3 regions of the Streptomyces sp. NPDC006265 genome follow, and region 1 is predicted to be linked to each of the others. Evidence: riboswitches for the same ligand, from Rfam matches in the RefSeq annotation. Region 1 holds a riboswitch; each other region holds the start of a gene.
What was found. Region 1 has a riboswitch for cyclic di-AMP ahead of ABZ281_RS07735 (C40 family peptidase). Riboswitches for the same ligand answer to the same signal wherever they lie in the genome.
Positions count from the first base shown of each region.

Region 2: another riboswitch for cyclic di-AMP. It lies ahead of ABZ281_RS25825 (NlpC/P60 family protein); the one in region 1 lies ahead of ABZ281_RS07735 (C40 family peptidase).
Region 3: another riboswitch for cyclic di-AMP. It lies ahead of ABZ281_RS30830 (transglycosylase SLT domain-containing protein); the one in region 1 lies ahead of ABZ281_RS07735 (C40 family peptidase).

Region 1 is NZ_JBEXSH010000056.1:9,171-18,657, reverse strand. It holds gene ABZ281_RS07750 (helix-turn-helix transcriptional regulator) at 1-685, opposite strand, end outside; gene ABZ281_RS07745 (ATP-binding protein) at 898-1,356, shown strand; gene ABZ281_RS07740 (DUF6328 family protein) at 1,495-2,124, opposite strand; gene ABZ281_RS07735 (C40 family peptidase) at 2,207-2,680, opposite strand; cyclic di-AMP (ydaO/yuaA leader) riboswitch at 2,684-2,896, opposite strand; gene ABZ281_RS07730 (hypothetical protein) at 3,232-3,540, opposite strand; gene ABZ281_RS07725 (ATP-dependent Clp protease proteolytic subunit) at 3,548-3,703, opposite strand; partial or broken gene ABZ281_RS07720 (TetR/AcrR family transcriptional regulator) at 3,750-3,872, shown strand; gene ABZ281_RS07715 (urease subunit gamma) at 3,986-4,288, shown strand; gene ABZ281_RS07710 (urease subunit beta) at 4,301-4,612, shown strand; gene ABZ281_RS07705 (urease subunit alpha) at 4,605-6,326, shown strand; gene ABZ281_RS07700 (urease accessory UreF family protein) at 6,337-7,011, shown strand; gene ureG (urease accessory protein UreG) at 7,126-7,803, shown strand; gene ABZ281_RS07690 (urease accessory protein UreD) at 7,800-8,573, shown strand; partial or broken gene ABZ281_RS07685 (alpha/beta fold hydrolase) at 8,704-9,487, shown strand, end outside.
Region 2 is NZ_JBEXSH010000350.1:184-6,286, forward strand. It holds gene ABZ281_RS25825 (NlpC/P60 family protein) at 1-1,077, opposite strand, end outside; cyclic di-AMP (ydaO/yuaA leader) riboswitch at 1,085-1,258, opposite strand; gene pcrA (DNA helicase PcrA) at 1,573-4,050, shown strand; gene ABZ281_RS25835 (M23 family metallopeptidase) at 4,148-5,815, opposite strand; gene ABZ281_RS25840 (alpha/beta fold hydrolase) at 5,921-6,103, opposite strand, start outside.
Region 3 is NZ_JBEXSH010000476.1:299-6,401, reverse strand. It holds gene ABZ281_RS30850 (polysaccharide deacetylase family protein) at 1-323, opposite strand, end outside; gene ABZ281_RS30845 (glycosyltransferase) at 407-1,750, opposite strand; gene ABZ281_RS30840 (GNAT family N-acetyltransferase) at 1,772-2,836, opposite strand; gene ABZ281_RS30835 (HAD family hydrolase) at 3,029-3,877, shown strand; gene ABZ281_RS30830 (transglycosylase SLT domain-containing protein) at 3,841-4,620, opposite strand; cyclic di-AMP (ydaO/yuaA leader) riboswitch at 4,624-4,793, opposite strand; gene ABZ281_RS30825 (polyprenyl synthetase family protein) at 5,303-6,103, shown strand, end outside.

The DNA.
Region 1 (9,487 bases):
ATGAGAAGATTACGAAAGGGCCGGTGACGCCGATGTGCGCCCCGGCGGCGAACGGCAATACCTGGAGGCGCACTTGGGGCAGCCGGGCCGCCTCGACCAGCCGTTCCAACTGGCGGGCCATGACCCCGGGGCCGCCCACCTCCCGGCGCAGCACCGCCTCGTCCAGGACGGCACTGAGTTCCAGCGGGGGATCCGCGCGCAGCACGTCCTGTCGGGCCAGCCGCACCTCGACCAGCGTGTCGAGCCGGTCCTCGGGAAGTCCCTCCACCGCGGCCCTCGTCACCGCACGCGCGTACTCGGGCGTCTGGAGCAGGCCCGGGACGACGGTGGTCTCCAGCGTGCGCATGGCGCCGGCCTGCGACTCCAGGCTGATGAAGTCCCGGTAGGTCGGCGGCAGCACCCCCCGGTAGGCGTGCCACCAGTGGTGCCGGCCGCCGCTGTCGTCGGACCCTGCCAACACCATGAGCAGTTCGCGAAGTTGGGAGTCTGCCACACCGTAGGCGTCGAGAAGTAACCGTACATCGGCCGGTTTCACCCCGCTCGTGCCCGTCTCGATCCGGCTGACCTTGGACTGGTGCCAGTCCACCAGCCGGGCCGCCTCACCGCTCGTGAGCCCCGCAGAGGTGCGCAGCGCACGCAGTTCGGCGCCCAGTTTCCGGCGGCGCACCGCGGGACCGTGCTGCATGGGCTCCTCCTTACTCCTTCCGAGCCACCCAAATACGGTCTCGCGTCGCAGAGTTCACCGCTTTGAGCGACAGATATATGCATCTCTTGGTGGATCGCCGCCCTTCAGGGGTGTTCTGGTGGCAGTCTGGCGACGAAGCACCAGTCCGGGACCGTACTCGAACCATCCGCTCCGTGTCGGACTCCGGTCCCGTGGGAAAGGACGACGTCGCCATGGCAGACCATCTGGAAGCATCCGTCACTCTGCCGAGCGATTCCGCCTCGGTCTCCGCAGCGCGTGCCTACGTGGTGGGCACGCTGGCGGAGTGGGGCCTGCCGGCGGACACGGAAGTGTCCGACACCGTCCGGCTCATCATCTCCGAACTCGCCACCAACGCCGTCCAGCACACCTTCGGTCAGTCGCCGACGTTCACCGTGGACGTCGAGCTGGACCGTGACGAGCATCTGCGCGTCGGTGTCACGGACAGCCACCCACGCTTCCCCAGACGCCTGCCGGCCGCCGTCCAGCAGGACAACGGCCGTGGCCTGGTCATCATCCGCTGGCTGACCGCGGAGTGCGGCGGCAGGCTCCGTATCCGCCCCACGCGCGAGGGCGGCAAGACCATCTCGATCGAACTTCCCTGGGTCGTCCCGGTCCAGCCGGTGGCGACCGCGGTGCAGCAGGAGCCGTAGTCACACGCAGCAGGACCCGAAAGGCATGTCCAGTGGGTCCCCCTCGGTCCCCCCCCGGCCCGCGCGACCCACATCCGGGCCGTCCCCACGGCCCTGACGCCCCCTCTTGCCTCCCGCCCCCGTCGGAGACCGCGGCCCTCACCGGCGCCGCGCCGACACCTCCCGGTGCGCTGCCGCCCCTCGAAGCCCTGACGGCTGCCCGACGGTGTGCCGCAGCGGTGCGGGGATCCCGACGTCGCCCCGGGCTGTTTCCTCCTCGGTGGTCTCCCCGGTGCCCCCCGCCTCCTCACGCGGCCCCGCCCGCCGCACCAGCCGCGGGAGCAGCCCCCACAGGCCCACGCAGACCAGGAAGGTCGCGGCGCCCGCGGCGATACCGCCGGTCCGGCCCGTGGTCACGTCGACCACCAGCAGCACCGAACCGCTGAACGCGAACACCAGCACGCTCAGGCCGGTGGTGGCCAGGCGCGAGGAGACCTGCACGATGCGGGGTTTGGCGCCCTGCTGGAAGAGGGAGCGGTGCAGCGCGGCCGGAGCGGTGAAGAGGGCGGCGGCCAGCACCGCCAGCAGCAGCGTGCTGACGTAGGTGACGCGCTGGACCGTGTCGAGGTCCTCGAAGCGCGGGGTGAAGGCCAGCGACAGCAGGAAGGCGAAGAGGATCTGCACGCCCGTCTGGGTGACGCGGAGTTCCTGGAGCAGCTCGACGAAGTTGCGGTCGGCGCGTTGCAGCGGCGTCTCGTTGCGCGCGGTGCAGGGGCGGTGCTCGGCCATGGTGGCACGGGTATCCACATGAGCCCGTTTCACGCTCCGGCGTGCGGCGGCGCGTCAAGGAGGCCGCCGCACGCCGGGCGGATCACTTCACGCGTCCGTACCAGACACTCTTGGTCCAGATCTTCTGCAGTCGCACCACGTCCCCGCTCTTCGGGGAGTGCCAGAGCTTGTTCTTACCCGCGTAGATACCGACGTGGTACACGTTGCTGCCCGAGTGGAAGAACACCAGGTCTCCCGCCTTGCGGTTCCTGGCGGAGATGTGGTGCGTCTTGTTGTACTGCTGGGCAGCCGTGCGCGGGAGCTTCTTGCCGGCCTTCTTGAATGAGTAGAGCGTGAGCCCGGAGCAGTCGAACCGGTGCGGGCCGGTGGCTCCGTACCTGTAGGGCGAACCCTTCTTGGAGGCCGCGATCTGGAGTGCCTTGGTCGCCGGTGTGGCCGCCGCGGCCTCGGATGCGAAGCCCGGCGCCACGATGGAGCCGCCCACCGCGGCGATGGTGAGCGCCGAGGCGGTGCCGGCCCGGGCCATGAGCGACGGGACACGATTGAGCGCAGTCATGCGCAACCCTTCGTCAGCCGCCTGTGAAGGATGACCTGTCGGATTCGGGCTGACAAAGTTGCCCGGCCGCTGACGCGGCTTCACCCCAAGGGCTGCTCGGGTCCGGTCATGGCGTGACCGTCCCGGCGACCCGTCGTGCTCGGGTCCTCCACTCCTGCCGATCCACTCCTGTCGACCGGTCATCCGGGCGGCGGCAGGACTCGGCGTCCGCCCGGATCGCCCCGCCACAGCGGCGGGGGCTTGTCGTCGAAAGGGATCTTGGCTCATGCCTGTCCGGATTTCCCAACGGAACCGGGGATTTGTGTTGTTACTCACCACTCACCCGTTCGTGTGGACACGTGTGCGTTCGAGCCACTGTCCACGGGTTCGCGGAGCTCCGGACCAGCGACGGAATGCCCTATTTCGTCCACTGGCTACGCGCGTTGCGCAACCGGAACGGTCCCAAAATCTGTTTCCCACCTACTCCGAACAGGGGTACGTCTTTTGGTCCGTTTCAACTCAGCCCCGGACGCGTCGCCGGCGGCGCGTGCGTCCGGACCGGCGGTACCGCGTCAACTGACGGACTCCGGGGGCAGGGTAAGCCGGGCGGTGCGCCGCTCACCGTCCAGTACCCGCAGTGCCCGGGCCGGCGTGTCGGCGTGCAGCTCCGTCTCGCCCCGCCGGTGCATCAGGGCCAGCGCGTCACGCAGTGCGGTCGCCTTGCCCACCAGGGCCCGGGCGGTGCGCAGTCCGCGGTAGGTGTCGCCGTCCTGGGCCGGGTTGATGCGGCCGAGCAGGTCGATGACGTCGAGATAACGGTCGATCAGTTCCGCCTCGGCGCGCGTCAGGGCTGGCAGTGGTGGCAGTTCGGGCGGGAGCACCGGTGCCTCATCGGCCGGTCGGCGGTGCCAGGGTGGCCTTGCGGCTGGGGATGATCCCGTCCACCAGGCCGTACTCCACCGCCTCCTGGGCGGTGAGGATCTTGTCCCGCTCGATGTCCGCGCTCACCTGCTCCCGGGTGCGGCCCGTGTGCAGCGCGAGCATCTCCTCCATCCGGCTCCGGATGCGCGTCAACTCGTCGGCCTGGATCGTGCTCGGGTTCATCGCGCAGCTGTCCCTCTTCGGACCCGCCCCGGTCGAGGTCCTCCGGGACGGTCTGCGGGCACTGACGGGCATGCGTGCCGGGGACACCGGTGGATCACAGCTCGGTTAACGTGCCCGAAACGCGGCGCAATTAGCCTGCCGATCCACGCCACCTGGCACTTTGCCCCGTGGCCGCGGCGACCGGGCCCCGCACGGCCCGGAGTGACGACTGTGAGGTGGGACGTGCAACTGACCCCGCACGAGCAAGAACGGCTGCTGATCCACGTAGCGGCCGACGTGGCCGAGAAGCGCCGGGCCCGCGGGCTGAAGCTCAACCACCCCGAGGCGGTCGCGCTCATCACCTCGCACATCCTCGAGGGCGCCCGGGACGGCCGTACCGTCGCCGAACTCATGTCCTCCGGGCGCAAGCTCCTGACCAGGGACGATGTCATGGAGGGCATCCCGGAGATGATCCACGACGTCCAGGTCGAAGCCACTTTCCCGGACGGCACCAAGCTCGTCACCGTCCACGACCCGATCGTCTGACGGGGAGCCGCCGTGATTCCCGGAGAGATCCTCTTCGCCGACGGGCCGATTGCCTACAACGAGGGCCGCGAGGTCGTCCGCCTCACCGTCCTCAACGCCGCCGACCGGCCCGTCCAGGTCGGCTCCCACTACCACTTCGCCGAGGCCAACCCCGGCCTGGAGTTCGACCGCGCCGCAGCGCGCGGCAGGCGGCTCAACGTCGCCGCCGGCACGGCCGTGCGCTTCGAGCCCGGGATCCCCGTCGACGTCGAACTCGTGCCGCTGGCCGGGGCCCGTGTGGTGCCCGGTCTGCGCGGGGAGACCGGAGGTGCCCTCGATGCCTGAGATCTCGCGTGCCGCGTACGCCGACCTGTTCGGTCCGACGACCGGCGACCGGATCCGCCTCGCCGACACCGACCTGCTGGTCGAGATCGAGGAGGACCGCTCCGGCGGCCCGGGACTCGCCGGTGACGAGGCGGTCTTCGGCGGCGGCAAGGTCATCCGCGAGTCCATGGGCCAGGCGCGGGCCACGCGGGCGGACGGCACGCCGGACACCGTGATCACCGGTGCGGTGATCATCGACCACTGGGGGATCGTCAAGGCCGACGTCGGCATCCGCGACGGCCGGATCACCGGCATCGGCAAGGCCGGCAACCCCGACACCATGGACGGCGTCCACCCGGACCTGGTCATCGGCCCGGAGACCGAGATCATCGCCGGCAACGGGCGGATCCTCACGGCGGGCGCGATCGACGCGCACGTCCACTTCATCTGCCCGCAGATCGCCGACGAGGCGCTCTCCTCGGGTATCACGACCCTCGTCGGCGGCGGCACGGGCCCCGCGGAGGGGTCCAAGGCCACCACCGTGACCCCCGGCCCCTGGCATCTCGCCCGGATGCTGGAGGCGATGGAGGCCTTTCCGCTCAACATCGGCCTGCTCGGCAAGGGCAACACCGTCTCCCACGAGGCGATGCTGTCCCAGATCCGCGGCGGCGCACTCGGCCTGAAGCTGCACGAGGACTGGGGCTCCACCCCGGCCGTCATCGACGCCTCGCTGACCGTCGCCGAACGGACCGGCATCCAGGTCGCCATCCACACCGACACCCTCAACGAGGCCGGATTCGTGGGCGACACCCTGGCCGCGATCGCCGGACGGGGCATCCACGCGTACCACACCGAGGGCGCCGGCGGCGGGCACGCGCCGGACATCATGACCGTGGTCTCCGAGTCGTACGTGCTGCCCAGCTCCACCAACCCGACCAGGCCGTTCACCGTCAACACCGCCGAGGAACACCTCGACATGCTGATGGTGTGCCACCACCTCAACCCGGCGGTGCCGGAGGACCTGGCCTTCGCCGAGTCCCGGATCCGTCCCTCCACGATCGGGGCGGAGGACGTGCTGCACGACCTGGGCGCGATCTCGATCATCTCCTCCGACTCCCAGGCCATGGGACGCGTCGGCGAGGTCGTCATGCGCACCTGGCAGACCGCGCACGTGATGAAGCGACGGCGGGGCGCGCTGCCCGGGGACGGACGGGCCGACAACCGCCGGGTACGCCGCTATGTCGCCAAGTACACGATCAACCCGGCGCTCGCCCAGGGCCTCGCCGGGGAGGTCGGGTCGGTGGAGAGCGGCAAGCTGGCCGACCTGGTGCTCTGGGAGCCTGCGTTCTTCGGCGTGAAGCCGCAGCTCGTCATCAAGGGCGGGCAGATCGCGTACGCGCAGATGGGCGACGCGAACGCCTCGATCCCCACTCCGCAGCCGATCCTGCCGCGGCCGATGTACGGGGCCATCGGGCGGGCACCGGCCTCCAACTCCGTCAACTTCGTCGCGCCCCTGGCCGTCGAGGCGGGTCTGCCGGAGCGGCTGGGGCTCGGCAAGCGGTTCGCCGCGATCGAGTCGACGCGCGGGGTCACCAAGGCCGACATGCGCGAGAACGACGCCCGGCCCGAGGTCCGGGTCGATCCTGACAGCTTCGCCGTGCACATCGACGGGGAGCTGGTCGAGGCGGTGCCGGCGGCCGAACTGCCCATGGCCCAGCGGTACTTCCTGTTCTGAGGGTGGTCTGATGTCGCGTGCAGCGCTTCTCGTCCTGGCCGACGGGCGGTTTCCCGCCGGAGGACATGCGCACTCCGGCGGTGCCGAGGCGGCGGTCAAGGCCGGGCGGATCAGTGGGGCGGCGAGCCTGCGGGAGTTCTGCCGTGGGCGGTTGCACACGGCGGGGCTGACGGCGGCGGGGCTGTCCGCGGCCGCGGCGCTCGGGATCGATCCGGTCGCGCTGGACCGAGCCGCGGACGCGCGGACGCCGTCCCCCGCGCTGCGGGTCGCCGCGCGGAAGCTGGGACGGCAACTGCTGCGGGCCGCCCGTGCGACCTGGCCGTCCGCCGAACTGGACGCGCTCGGTGAGGAGTTCCCCAAGGGGGCCCACCAGCCCGTGGTGCTGGGCCTGGCGGCCCGGGCGGCGGGGCTGGGGCCGGTGGACGCGGCGTACTGCGCGGCGTACGAGAGCGTGAGCGGGCCGGCGTCGGCGACCGTGCGGTTGCTGAGTCTGGATCCGTTCGACGCGACGCGGGTGCTGGCCCGCCTGGCGCCGGAGGTGGACCGGGTCGCGGACCGGGCGGTGGAGACGGCCCGGACGGCGGTCGACGAGGGGGTCGACGTCCTGCCGGCGGGATCGGCGCCGTTGCTGGAGCTCGGGGCGGAGGTGCATGCGGCATGGCCAGTACGCCTGTTCGCGTCATAAGGGCGCTCGGGTAACCCACTCCGGGGCGCGGGGCCGTGTTCGATATGCGCTCCGCCGCGTGAGCGCGGCCGGCCCTCGCCCATCCGCACCCGACACGAGTACAAGGAGCCGCACATGCACCTCGAACACCACCGTGACACCTCCGCCGCCCTCGGTGCGGACGCCCACCGCCCCGACGGCACCCGCAGAGCGCTCCGCATCGGACTCGGCGGCCCCGTCGGATCCGGGAAGACCGCCACCGTCGCCGCGCTCTGCCGGGCGCTCAGGGACCAGCTGGCACTCGCCGTCGTCACCAACGACATCTACACGCGCGAGGACGCCGAGTTCCTGCTCCGCGAGGCCGTGCTGCCGCCGGAGCGGATCACCGCCGTGGAGACGGGTGCCTGCCCGCACACCGCGATCCGCGACGACATCTCCGCGAACCTGGAGGCGGTGGAGGACCTGGAGGACGCGGTCGGGCCGCTGGATCTGGTGCTCGTGGAGTCCGGCGGGGACAACCTCACCGCGACCTTCTCCAAGGGGCTCGTCGACGCGCAGATCTTCGTGATCGACGTGGCCGGGGGCGACGACATCCCGCGCAAGGGCGGACCGGGTGTGACCACCGCCGACCTGCTCGTCGTCAACAAGACCGACCTCGCCCCGTACGTCGGCTCCGACCTCGACCGGATGGCCGCCGACGCCAAGGCGCAGCGTGCCGAACTGCCGGTCGTCTTCCAGTCGTTGCGGAGCGAGGCCGGAGTGGCGGATGTCGCCGCGTGGGTGCGTGCGCAGCTCGCCGCGTGGACCGCGTGAACGTGCGTACCGGTGCCGGGGTGCGGTCCCTCGCACGGATCGTCGCCCGGGACGACGGGCGCGGCGGGACCTCGCTGCCCGTGCTGGAGAGCGACGGACCCATGGCGCTGCGGCGCACCCGGGCCACCGGCTCCGAGGCCCGGGTGATGCTGGTCGGCGCGATGAGCGGGCCGCTCGGCGGTGACCACTTCACCGTGGAAGGACGGGTGGAGGAGGGGGCGCGGCTGTCCGTCGGGTCGGCCGCCGCCACCATCGCGCTGCCCGGGCAGGTGAAGGGCGAAGCCCGCTACGACGTCCGGTTCGAGGTCGCCGGTCATGGCGAACTGCACTGGATGCCGGAGCAGTTGATCTCCGCCCAGGGCAGTGACCTGTACGTCACCACCCGCGTCGAGCTCGCACCCACCGCCCGGCTCGTGCTGCGCGAGGAACAGGTGCTCGGACGCGCCGGCGAGGAACCCGGGCGTCTCGCGAGCCGTCTGACCGTGCGGATCGCCGGGCAGGCCGTGCTCGACCAGGAACTGACCTGTGGGCCCGGTGCGCCGGGCGGCTGGGACGGGCCCGCCGTCCTGGCGGGGCATCGGGCCGTCGGACAACTGGTCGTCGTACGCCCGGAGTTCGCCGCCGAGCCGGTGGCCGCGACGGTGCTGGGGGAGGGCGCCTCGGTCGTGCCGCTCGCCGGGCCCGCCGCACTGGTGACCGCGGTGGCGCCGGACGCCCTCAGGCTGCGGCGGCTGCTCGACGAGGCGTTGGCGTCGCTCCCGCGGGAGTAGTTGTCCGTAGAGCAGCACGCTCTCTCCGTTTATCGGATTGGCAAAGAAGGGCGTCCGGCCCTGTTGTCAGGGACCTCACAACCGGGAGGATCCCCCGTACTGATCGCAACGAGGTACGGGGAGGTCCCCCTTGAGGGGTTCGAGACCTAAGAAGCGGGTGGCGGCGCTCGGTTCGGCCGGCGCGCTCGTCACGGCCACGCTGCTCGCCGGCGCCGTCGCGGCGCCCACCGCGAACGCGAGCGCGGGCAGCGGCCACGGCCAGGGCCGGGAGGCCCGCGGCGCCGCGATCGCCGCCGCCCGGGCCGCGAAGGCCGGCATCGACTGGCAGGACTGCCCCGCAGACTGGAACCTGGCCAAGCCGATCCAGTGCGGGTACGTCACCGTGCCGCTCGACTACGCCAAGCCCTACGGCAAGCAGATCAAGCTCGCCGTCGACCGCATCGGCAACACGGGCACGAAGGACGAGCGGCAGGGCGCGCTCGTCTACAACCCCGGCGGCCCCGGCGGCTCCGGGCTGCGCTTCCCCGCCCGGGTCACCAGCAAGAACGCCGTCTGGGCCAACGCGGCCAAGGCCTATGACTTCGTGGGCTTCGACCCGCGCGGTGTCGGCAAGTCCGCGCCCATCTCCTGCGTCGACCCGCAGGAGTTCGTCAAGGCACCCAAGGCCGACCCGGTGCCCGACTCCGAGGCAGACAAGCTCGTCCAGCGCAAGCTGGCCCGCGCGTACGCCGAGGGCTGCCAGGAGCGCAGCGGCGCGATGCTGCCGCACATGACCACGCCGAACACCGCGCGCGACCTCGACGTCATCCGCGCCGCCCTCGGCGAGAAGAAGCTCAACTTCCTCGGCGTCTCCTACGGCACTTACCTGGGCGCCGTCTACGGCACGCTCTTCCCCGGCCACGTGCGCCGCATGG
Region 2 (6,103 bases), on a different contig from region 1:
CATGCCGTTGCCGATGTAGATCCCGACGTGGGTGACGTCGTCGTAGAAGAAGACCAGGTCACCGGGCTGGGCCTGGGAGAGCGGGACCGTGGTACCGACGTTCACCTGGTCGTAGGTCGTGCGCGGCAGGGTGACGCCCGCGGCCTTCCAGGCGGCCTGGGTGAGGCCGGAGCAGTCGTAGGAGCCGGGACCGACCGCGCCCCACACGTACGGCTTGCCGATCTGGGCGCGGGCGAAGGCGAGCGCCTTGTCGGCCTTGGTGGCGTACGAGGAGTCGGCCGGGGCCGTCGACGAGCCGGAGTCCGACGAGCCGGACGAGGAGGACCCGCTGTCCTGCTGCTGGGCGGCCTCGTCCTGCGCCTTCTGCTGTGCGGCCTGCTGCCGGGCCAGCTCGTCGGCCTTGCGGGCGGCCTCCGCCCGCTTCTCCCGCTCGATCGCCGCCAGCCGGGCCTTCTCCTCGGCGGTCAGCTTCGACATCAGCTCGCGCGCGTCGGCGAGCTTGCGCTGGACGGTGGCCTTGGCCGTCTTCAGGCCGTGCTGCGAGTCGGTGAGCGTCTCGAGGCTCTCGGTGGCCTCCTGGCGCTTCTTCATCGTCTCGGACTGCTGCGTGACGTAGTCGTCGACCGCGACCTTCTGGCGGCCGGTCATCCGGTCCATCAGCTGGGTCTGGTCGAAGTAGTCCTGCGGGGTGTCCGCGAGCAGGAACGTCGCGGTGTCCGGGGCGGCGGCGCCGGTGCGGTACTGGGCGGAGGCGAAGGAACCCAGCTCCTCGCGCGCCTCGTTGAGCTTCTGGGTGCGCTCGGCGACATCGTCGAGGAGGGTGTCGACGTGCTTGCGCTGCTTCGCGGTCTTCTCCTTGGCCGCGTTGTACTTGTCGGTCGCCGACTCGGCCTGGCGGTACAGGTCGTCGACCTTCTTCTCGACTTCCTCCAGGCTGGGCTTGTCGTCGGCCTCGGGGGCGGCGTTGGCCGACTGGGACAGCAGGGCCACGGAGGTGAGGGCCGCCGTTGCGAGGGCGGGGGTCCGTATGCCTGCCACGCGCGTACCCGTAGGACGCGACTTGCGGTGCGACGCCAAGGGAGGCGACTCCTTCCACGTTCCGCCTACCGAGTTAGCTGTCGGGTTCGGGCGGGTGGTTCGGAAGGTTTGCCCTACGGCCGTCTCCGCGCAGGGAGGCGGGCCGATTCACCCCAGGTTCACGGTTGGGTCCCCGGCTCCGGCTGCCGCTGCGGCACACCGGACTCGGCGGAGGCCGCGCGGCCCGGCGACGTTCGCCGGTGGGGGTCATGCGGCCTGGTCGCACCGTAGCCAACTCGTGTGGCCCCTGTGAAGGTTGATGGGCGATATGCCCGATACATTTTCGTGACCTCACTCATGAACGTTGCCGACAGTGAGCGATCGCGGGGGATTGGTCACGAGTCATCCCCAATTGCAGAGGGTGTGGCAGGCCGTGATCATGCGGTCATGGAGGGCGACATTGCGCCGCCGGGCGGTCGGCGGGAGCCCGGGTGCGGGGCGATGTTCTCAGGGCGGCGGCGGGCTGTCAGTGGGGCGCCCTAGACTCGGAGAGCGATGAGCAGCCTCTTTGACGACAACTTCCTGGCGAACCTCCAGGCCCAGCGGGGCCCGGCCGACGAGCCCCCGCCGCCACCCGAGGACGATCACGTACCGGAGCCGATTCCGGACGATCTGTTCGGCGGGAAGTTCGACGCGCCCCCGGACCGGGACGCCTACTACCGGGACGGCGCCCCCCGCCCGGTGATCGACTCCGCCGCGCTGCTGGAAGGGCTGAACGACAACCAGCGTGCCGCCGTCGTCCACTCCGGCTCCCCGCTGCTCATCGTGGCCGGAGCCGGCTCCGGCAAGACCCGTGTGCTCACGCACCGCATCGCCCACCTGCTCGCCGAGCGGGACGTGCACCCGGGCCAGATCCTCGCGATCACCTTCACCAACAAGGCCGCCGGCGAGATGAAGGAACGCGTCGAGCAGCTCGTCGGCCCGCGGGCCAACGCCATGTGGGTCATGACGTTCCACAGCGCGTGCGTGCGCATCCTGCGCCGGGAGAGCAAGAAACTCGGCTTCACCTCCTCCTTCTCGATCTACGACGCCGCCGACTCCAAGCGCCTGATGGCCCTGGTCTGCCGCGACCTGGACCTCGACCCCAAGCGCTTCCCGCCCAAGTCCTTCAGCGCCAAGATCAGCAACCTGAAGAACGAGCTGATCGACGAGGAGGACTTCGCCGCCCAGGCCACCGACGGCTTCGAGAAGACCCTCGCCCAGGCCTACGTCATGTACCAGTCGCGGCTGCGCGAGGCGAACGCCCTCGACTTCGACGACCTGATCATGACGACGGTCAACCTGCTGCGCGCCTTCCCGGACGTCGCCGAGCACTACCGCCGCCGCTTCCGCCATGTGCTGGTGGACGAGTACCAGGACACCAACCACGCCCAGTACGCCCTCGTCCGCGAGCTCGTCGGCACCTCCGAGCACGCCGTCGACGTACCGCCCGAGGCCGAGGTCCCGCCCGCCGAGCTGTGCGTGGTGGGCGACGCCGACCAGTCGATCTACGCCTTCCGCGGCGCGACCATCCGCAACATCCTCCAGTTCGAGGAGGACTACCCGGACGCGACGACGATCCTGCTCGAGCAGAACTACCGCTCCACGCAGACGATCCTCACCGCCGCCAACGCGGTCATCGAGCGCAACGAGTCCCGCCGCCCCAAGAACCTGTGGACCAACGCGGGCACCGGCGCCCGGATCACCGGCTACGTCGCCGACACCGAGCACGACGAGGCCCAGTTCGTCGCCGAAGAGATAGACCGCCTCACCGACGCCGGCGAGGCCAAGGCCGGCGACGTCGCCGTCTTCTACCGCACCAACGCCCAGTCCCGTGTCTTCGAAGAAATCTTCATCCGCGTCGGCCTGCCCTACAAGGTCGTCGGCGGCGTCCGCTTCTACGAGCGCAAGGAGGTCCGGGACGTCCTGGCCTACCTGCGCGTGCTGGCCAACCCCGAGGACTCGGTGCCGCTGCGCCGGATCCTCAACGTTCCCAAGCGGGGCATCGGCGACCGCGCCGAGGCGATGATCGACGCCCTGTCCCAGCGGGAGAAGATCAGCTTCCCGCAGGCGCTCAAGCGCGTCGACGAGGCCTACGGCATGGCAGCGCGCTCCACCAACGCCGTCAAGCGGTTCAACACGCTGATGGAGGACCTCCGCACCATCGTCGAGTCCGGTGCCGGACCGGCCACGGTGCTGGAGGCCGTCCTGGAGCGCACCGGCTACCTCGCCGAGCTCCAGGCCTCCACCGACCCGCAGGACGAGACCCGGATCGAGAACCTCCAGGAACTCGCGGCCGTCGCAATGGAGTTCGAGCAGGAGCGCGGCGAGGAGGAGCAGAGCACCCTGTCCGACTTCCTCGAACAGGTCGCGCTGGTCGCCGACTCCGACCAGATCCCCGACGAGGACGGCGGCGACGGCGTCATCACCCTGATGACACTCCACACCGCCAAGGGCCTCGAATTCCCGGTCGTCTTCCTGACCGGCATGGAGGACGGCGTCTTCCCGCACATGCGCGCCCTCGGCCAGGCCAAGGAGCTGGAGGAGGAGCGGCGCCTGGCCTACGTCGGCATCACCCGTGCGCGGGAGCGGCTCTACCTGACCCGGTCCACGCTGCGCAGCGCCTGGGGCCAGCCCTCCTACAACCCGCCCTCCCGTTTCCTGGAGGAGATCCCGCCGACCCACGTGGAGTGGAAGCGGACGGGAGCGACCGCCCCCGCGTCCTCCGGGCCGGTCTCGGCGGTGGCGGCCTCGCTGTCGTCGTCCCGCTCGCGCTCGTCGGCGTCGGGCGCCTCCGGTTTCGCCACGCGCCGCACCGCCGAGAAGTCGGTGGTGTCCCTGGCGGTCGGGGACCGGGTCACGCACGACCAGTTCGGGCTCGGGACCGTCGTCGGGGTCAAGGGCACGGGCGGCAACGCCGAGGCGACGATCGACTTCGGCGACACCAAGCCGAAGCGGCTGCTGCTGCGGTACGCGCCGGTAGAGAAGCTGTAGCGGCGTGAGGTGACCCGGTGGGCCCCTGCGCGCTCGACGCGGGCGGGGGCTGCCGGGGCGTTACTCGATACGGGCGGGGACGGCGGCTGCCGGGACGCTACGTCGGGTCGATGCCGTGGCTGCGCAGCCACGGGAGCGGGTCGATCGCCGAGCCGCCGCCCGGGCGCACCTCGAAGTGCAGGTGCGGGCCGGTGGAGTTGCCGGAGTTGCCGGAACGCGCGATCGGATCGCCGGCCTTCACGGTCGTACCCGAGGGGACCGTGTAGGTGGAGAGGTGGCAGTACCACGTCTCCGTGCCGTCCTTCGCGGTCAGGATCAGCATGTTGCCGTACGCGCTGTTCCACTGCGTGCGGACGGTGCCGTCGGTCGCGGCCATCACGGTCGTGCCGTACGAGACGGGGAAGTCGATGCCGGTGTGCAGGGACATCCAGTTGATGCCGGACTGCCCGTAGTAGGCGCTGAGTCCGTGCCGCGCCACCGGCAGGGCGAACTTGGGGCGCAGCCGCTCCTTGCGGGCCGCCTCCTCCGCCGCCCTCTTCTTCTCGGCCGCCTGCTGGGCCTTGAGGTCGATGCGCTCCTGCGTACGGCTGGCCCGGTCGGCGAAGTCGTCGGCGCCGGCGGACAGGCTCTGCAACTGCGTGTCCAGCTTGTTGTTGGCGGCGGCCGGCTTGACCGGCTGCGCGTCCGCCGCGGTCGTCTGCGCCTGCGCGGCGCCGTCGTCGGAGAACGTGCCGACGGAGGCGGCGGCGATCCCGGCGACACTCATCACACACGCCGAGGGCACCGCGATGGTCATCAGCGCCGAGCGCTTGGGGGGCGTACGGCGGCGGGAGCGGGACCCGGCGCGCGAGGCCGCCCGGGAGGACGGGGCCGGAGTGACGTCCTCCGCGCCGTCCAGCAGCGGGGCGACGACGGGCAGTTCGCCGGGGGCGGCCGGCTCACCGCCGTCCGCGGCGGGGTCGCGGTAGTCCGTCCCGGCGGATTCGTCGTACGTGACCTGGTCGAAGGTCGCGGTCTCGAGCTGGTCGAAGGTTTCGGCGGGGTGCTCGTACGCGTCGGGGGCCGGTGCGGCGGTGCCGTCGGAGTTCCACTGCGTCGCGTCGTAGGCGCCCGTGTCGAAGGTCTGCGTGCCCCACTCCCATTGCTGGGTGTGGTCGGCGGGGCTGCCGGCCTGGTCGGGCTGGAGCCAGGAACCGGCGTCCCACTGCCCGGTGGCGTCGGGAGACGGCGCCTGGGAGGGGATCGCCGACATCGGCTGCTGCTCGGCCGTCCAGGAGGTCGTGTCGTAGACGCCGGTGTCGTAGGAGGCGTGGTGCTGGGCCGCGTAGGCGTCGTAGTGCACGTTCTCGTGCGTGCCGGTGGCCCAGTGGCCGGTGTCGTAATTGCCCGTGTCCTGCCCGCGGCCCGGCATGTCGCCGAAGAGGGGGTCGGTCGCGAAGCTCGCGGTGGCGTGCCCGGTGGCGTCGAAACCGGCACCGTGGGTACCGGTGACCTGGGCACCGGTGGCGTCAAAACCGGTGGCGGTGTAGTCGCCGCACGTGGTGAAGTCGCCGTGCTGGGCTTCCTGGGTGCCGTACGACGCGTAGTGCGCGGAGGCGGCGTCGGAAGCCGGAGCCGGGGTCATGGTCCCCGACGGGTGACGGTCGTTCACCAACTTCTCTTTCGCCTCGACAACAGGGGCTGCCAGAGCAGTGCGGCGACTGTACCCGGCGGTACGCGGGCACGACAATCTTCGGCAGGTTTCGCGTGCGCAGGAAACGGGCATTCGGCCGTGTTTTGGCGGACGGCGGGCACGGGTTTGGCCCTGTGTTCGAAGTTTGTTCGAGCTTGATCGATACTGTGGCGCCGAGTGATCGCTGTATGACGAGTCTCAGGCGACTGTCAGACCGGCGGTGTGTTCGGTGGACGGTTCACCCGCGTGGGCCGTGTCGAGGACCTGCCGTATGCCGTTGGCGACGGCGGGGTGCACAGGCAGGGCGAGATGGCCGATGCCGGTCACGCGCACGTTCTGCGCCGTCAGATCGGGATGGTCGATGCAGGCCGCCTCCGGCGG
Region 3 (6,103 bases), on a different contig from region 1:
GCCGCCCGGGTCAGGGTCATCATCGGAGCGGGCGGCAGCAGACTGCGGCCGCCCGGGGCGATGGCGCCGGTGGTGAGGTAGGCCGTGGCGGGCAGCCCGCGTGCGGCCAGGGCCTCGGCGGTGGGGCCGGGCAGATCGGCGAACCCGTCGTCGAAGGTGAGCAGCAACGGCCGGGGCGGCAGCGGCGCCCGCCCGGCCAGATGACCGGCGACCGCGCTGATCGTGACGGGCGTACGCCCGCTGCCGACGATGACGTCGAGATGTGCCGCGAACTGCCGTGGCGTGACCGTGAACTCGGCGATCCACTCGGGCGGGTCGTCCATCACGGCGTGGTAGAGGAAAACGGGGATGGCCGGGGTGTCCGAGGACGCTATCGGTCCCTCACCACGCGCACGTGCCGACGTCGTCATCTCGCCCCCTGAGCGGTCTTCGCCCTCGCCCGCTGAGCTGTCTTCGCCCGCTGAGCTGTCTTCTCCCGAACCGCCGCGCGCAGCGCGTACCGCGCCCGCAGATAGCCGAGGGGCCCGTAGACCATCCCCCTGCGCTGCAACCGCGACAGCCGCCGCGGCCAGGGATGCGTCCGCTCGTCATGGTCGCCCGGCGTGCCGGTGCCGTCCGCCGCGTCCGTCTCGCGCACCGCCGTCAGCGTGCGGGCGTGGGCGAGGCCGCGGGGCAGCCTCGCGAGGAACGCCGGCACCAGCGCGGGTCGGTTCACCAGCACCGCGGTGAGGTACGCCGTGAGCCCTGCGCCGTAGCCGTAGGCCTGGGTCTCCAGGTCCCGCCAGGTCTCCCGGTGGTGGTGCCACACCAGGGCGTACGGCGTGTAGTGCAGTCGGTGGCCCTGGGCCAGGACGCGGACGAAGCCGTAGAGGTCGTCGCCGCCCCGGGCCGCCGTGCCGGCCCCGGTGGCCGGGTCGAAACCGCCGACGGAACGCAGCACCGCCGTCCGGAACGCCATGTTCGCGCCGGAGCCGAACCGCCCGGCCGTGAACGGGAACAGCGGCTCGTCGCCCGGCGGACGCGCGGGGTCGTACGTCCTTGGAGTGAAGCCTTTCGCGAAGCCGCCGTGGCTCTCCAGCAGCACCTGGGCCGGGGTCGTCAGCCGGGCCGGCAGGATCAGCCCGGTGCCGCACCCGAGTCCGGCGTCGGCGGCGAAGGGCGCGGTCAGCTCGGTCAGCCAGCGCGGGTCGGCGACCACGTCGTCGTCGGTGAAGGCGACCACCTCGCCGCGCACGGCGTCCAGCCCGGCGTTGTGGGCGGCTGCGAGCCCCGGAACGGGCTCACAGACGTACCGCACGCGTTCGGCGTACTTCCGCTCGATCAGCTCCCGCGTCTCGTCCGTGACCGGCGCGTTGTCGACGACGACGATCTCGAACCGCGGATGGTCCTGCGCCAGCAGCGAGTCCAGCGCCCGGGCCAGCTGCCCGGCCCGCTCCCGGGTCGCGACGACGACGGTCGTGAACGGCGGCTCCCCGGGTCCGCCGACGACGGCCGGCCCGCACTCCGCCCGTGCCCGGTCCGTCAGCACGACCTTTGGATCCGCCCCCTCCGGTACCCGCCCGAGCAGCGTGCCCACAGGCCGACCGCCCCTTCTGACCAGCACGAACACCTCTCCGTGCGTCACGGGCGGACCCCCCGGGCCGGGTCTGAGCACCGCCTCGTCACCGTCGAGGTCCAGCTCGGCGACCTGCACCGCCCCGATGCCCAGGAACCGCCGTATCTCCTCCTGCGCACGCGCCGAACGGGCCATGCGCCCACCCCCCTCGTGAAGTCAGGTACGGCGCAGCCGAGCCGCGCCCTTCAGCGTCCGCGCGGCCAGCGCCGCGAGCTGGGGCCTGCCGCGGACGAAGCTGTGCGCGCGGCGCGACGGTTCGTGGCTCAGCCAGTGCAGTGCCGCGCCCACCCCAGGACGGGTCACCGCACCCTCGTACACGGGCAGTTCGCCCGTCTTCAGCGCGTCCTTGTACTCGGCTGCGCCCCTTCCCAGGTCGAGCGTGCCGATGCCGTCGGCCGCCGCCGCCTCGGCCATCCGCAGGTGCAGCACCAGACCCGGCGAGAACTTGGCGAACTCCGGGTCGTAGGCCGGGAACCAGCAGGCCAGCACCGAGGCCGAACGCAGCCCGAAGTGCGCGGCGACGGGCCGCTCACCGGCGTACAGCACGGACAGCGTGCCGCTGCACTCCGGCGCCCGGGTCCGGGCCAGCTGCCCGACGAGCCGGGTGATCCACTCCTGGGCGAACCGGTCCCGGCGGCCGGTCCTGCGGTACTGCGCGGACTTCCACCCCATGAGCGTGCGCAGCGCGGCCGGATCGCGTTCGTCGAACACGAAGCGCAGTTCCCCGGCCTGCCGGCCCAGCTTGCGCTCCTTGGCCAGCGTGGTCTTCAGGAACTTCGGCGACTGCGCACGCAGCACCGACTGGTACGTCTCGTAGCCCTTCTCCACGTCGATGACGTAGGTGGCGTACTCCTCGGCCGCGTACCGGACGAACAGCCGCTGCTCGGCCTCCAGATTGTCGAAGGCGAAGCTCGACAGCGAACAGGCCTTCAGCACTTCGCCCGTCTCCAGGTCGAGGCCGGGCCGCAGGATCGCGCCCTGCGCGTCCGAGACGCCGAGCCCGATCGCCCGGCCCTGGCCCAACGGGCCCCGCTCGTAGGGCAGGAAGCCGACCGGCTCCGGCCCCTCGTACACCATGGCGACCCGGGCCCCGGGCCTGACCCGGCCGACGGCTTCGGTGAACTCCGGCTCCATGAAAGGGTTGCGCGGTGCCTCGGAAGCGGCGCGCAGCGCACGCCAGCGCTCCCTCTCCCCTTCGCCGAGCTCCCCGGGCCCAGCCACGCGAATGCGCCCACTGCTCAACCTGACCCCCCGATCAAGTCCCCCCTGGACACTTGGAAGGTACCGCTCTATGCGGCCCCATGGGTAGGTAGTGGAGCATGTTGTTGCCAACTGGTGCAGAGGCCTTCAACCGGGCAATCGGCGTCCACCGAGCGATGAAACGAAGGGCCGTACTGTCCGTATTCTCTGATCATGGCCGCATCCATCGCATATTCACTCATCGCCACCGACCTGGACGGGACGCTGCTGCGCGGCGACGACACCCTCTCCGACCGGTCCCTCGCCGCGCTCGCGCGGGTGGCGGACGCCGGTGCCCAGCACCTCGTGGTGACGGGCCGGCCGGCGCCGAGAGTGCGGCCGCTCCTGGACGACCTCGGGTGCACGGGGCTCGCGGTGTGCGGGCAGGGCGCGCAGGTGTACGACGCCGGCGCGGACCGGCTGCTGTGGTCCATCACCCTGGACCGGGAACTGGCCGAGACCGCCCTCGGCAAGATCGAGGCCGAGGTGGGGCAGGTGTACGCGGCGGTCGACCAGGACGGGGTCGACGGGCTCACGCTGATCGAGCCGGGCTATCTGATGCCGCACCCGACCCTGCCCGCCGTACGGGTCGACCGGCGCGACGAGCTGTGGCTCGAGCCCGTCAGCAAGGTGCTGCTGCGGCATCCCCTTCTGACGGACGACGAGTTGGCGGCGACGGCCCGCTCGGTGGTCGGCTCACTGGCGACGGTGACGATGTCGGGGCCCGGCACCGTCGAGCTCCAGCCGTGCGGGATCACCAAGGCCACGGGTCTGGCGCTGGCAGCCGAGCATCTGGGGCTGCGGCCGGCCGACACCATCGCCTTCGGCGACATGCCCAACGACATCCCGATGTTCGACTGGGCCGGCCACGGCGTCGCGATGGCCAACGCCCATCCCGAACTCAAGGCCGTGGCCGACGAGGTCACCCTGTCGAACGAGGACGACGGCATCGCCGTCGTCCTCGAGCGACTGCTGGGCGGGACCGCTCAGTACGGGCCGTTGACGTTGTCGATCGAGCCGTAGCGGTCGGCCGCGTAGTTGCAGGCCGCCGTGATGTTGGCGACCGGGTCGTACGGGTCGAAGGAGGTGCCGGCCACGTGGTAGGCGGCGAAGGTCGGGTCGATCACCTGGAGCAGGCCCTTGGACGGGGTGCCCGCGACGGCGTTGGAGTCCCAGTTGTTGATGGCCTGGGGGTTGCCGGACGACTCGCGCATGATGTTGCGGTAGATGCCGTCGTAGGAGCCCGGGATCCCCTTCTGCGCCATGATGTCCAGCGACTCGCGGATCCACCCGTCGAGGTTGTTCGCGTAGGTCTTCGCGGACGCCTGGGTGGCCTGGGCGACGCCGCCGGCGGGCTTGGCGGCCGGCTTGGCGGGGGCGGACGACTTGGTCGCCGTCTTCTTCGCGGCGCTCGTCTTGGTGGTCTTCACCGTCAGCTTCAGATGCGGGTGGATCAGCTTCGGGTTGTCGCCGACGGCGGTGCGGTTGTCCTTGTAGAGCTGCTTCCAGCCGCCCGAGACGTCGTACCTGTCCGCGATGCGGGCGAGCGAGTCGCCCTTGACCACGGTGTACGTGAGGGACTTGGCGGGCTGGGCCGCCTGCGGCACGGACTGTGCGGCGACGGGTGCGCTCTGCGGCTCGGCGGCGCTCGCGTGGGTGGCGCCGAGGAGCGGCAGGGTGAGTGCGGCTCCGCCGGTACCGGCGGCGATGAAGCCTCGGGTCAGCGGGTTGGTTCTGGGGCGACGGTGCTTGCCTCGTCCGGCCATGGCCATGTTCCTCTCCGGCGCCTGCGAGGTGAGCTGTCGGGTTCGGGCCGGGAGGTGCCCGGCCGCGTACGGCGCTGTGTGCCGTGCGCGGCTTCACCCCGAGCCGTGCCGCTGTGCGGACCGGCGACTTACCTGGGTCCCCCGCTCCTGCCCTGCGTGAGTGAGTCGGTTAAGTGGGGAGTCCGGGCGGCGGCAGGATTGGGCGTCCGCCGGACAGGGCCGGAACGTATGCGAGAGCACATGTCGGGAACAAGCACCTCAGTCACATATCGCGCGCTTGACCTTGGTCGGGAGCGTTTGGGCCGCTTGATCCTTTGCGGTAGCCAAGGCTCAACTGGCTTTCGGGGGAAGGTGTTAGGGGTCGCTGTCGCGGGGAGGGGGAAAAGAGGAAGGAGTGATTCAACTCACTGATCACAAGCCCGTAGGACAATTCCCGCCAAGGGGAATTCGCCGACTCAACGCGTCAAATCGTGCATAACTCGCTACCCCCGGGTGAGTCGATATATATCTATTCTTATAGGTTGATCGAAAACATAACGGTCGTGATCGGATACCGCCCGGCCTGTAACCATGGGCGCTGGCGGTGATCGAAACGTGACCGGATACGCTGGCTCGAGTGAGGGCAGCGACCTATCGACAATCCGCGTAATCACCGGCAGACACAGCAGACAGGAGACCCCTCGTGACCGACGTCGGGCCGTTCGGGCTGAGCGTGCGGGACCAGGCTCTGGAGGCCGATGTCCAGGCCGGATTGACGGCTGTCGAGGAAGGCTTGCTCGAGGCCACCAAGAGTGAGGTGCCCTTCATCACGGAGGCCGCCCAGCATCTGGTGCGGGCCGGCGGCAAGCGGTTCCGCCCGCTGCTCGTGATGCTCTCCGCCCGGTTCGGTGACCGCTACGCGCCCGGCATCGTGCCGTCGGCCGTCGTCGTGGAGCTGACCCACCTCGCCACGCTGTACCACGACGACGTCATGGACGAGGCCGCCGTGCGCCGCGGCGTCGCGAGCGCGAACACCCGCTGGGGCAACTCGGTCGCGGTCCTCACCGGCGACTTCCTCTTCGCTCGCGCCTCGCACATCCTGGCCGACCTCGGCCCGGAGGCCGTGCGGGTGCAGGCCGAGGCGTTCGAACGCCTCGTGACCGGCCAGATCCTGGAGACGGCCGGACCGCAGGACGGCCGCGACCCCGTCGAGCACTACCTGGACGTGCTGGGCGGCAAGACCGGCTCGCTGGTCGCGGTGTCGTGCCGGTTCGGCGCGATGATGTCCGGCGCCGACGAGACGGTCGTGGACGTCCTGACCCAGTACGGCGAGCGGCTCGGCGTCGCCTTCCAGCTCGCGGACGACGTCCTGGACATCGCCTCCGACTCCCACGAGTCCGGCAAGATCCCCGGCACCGACCTGCGCGAGGGCATCCCCACGCTGCCGGTGCTGCGGCTGCGCGAGCGGGCGGCCCGGCTCGGGCTCGCCGAGGACATCGCCCTG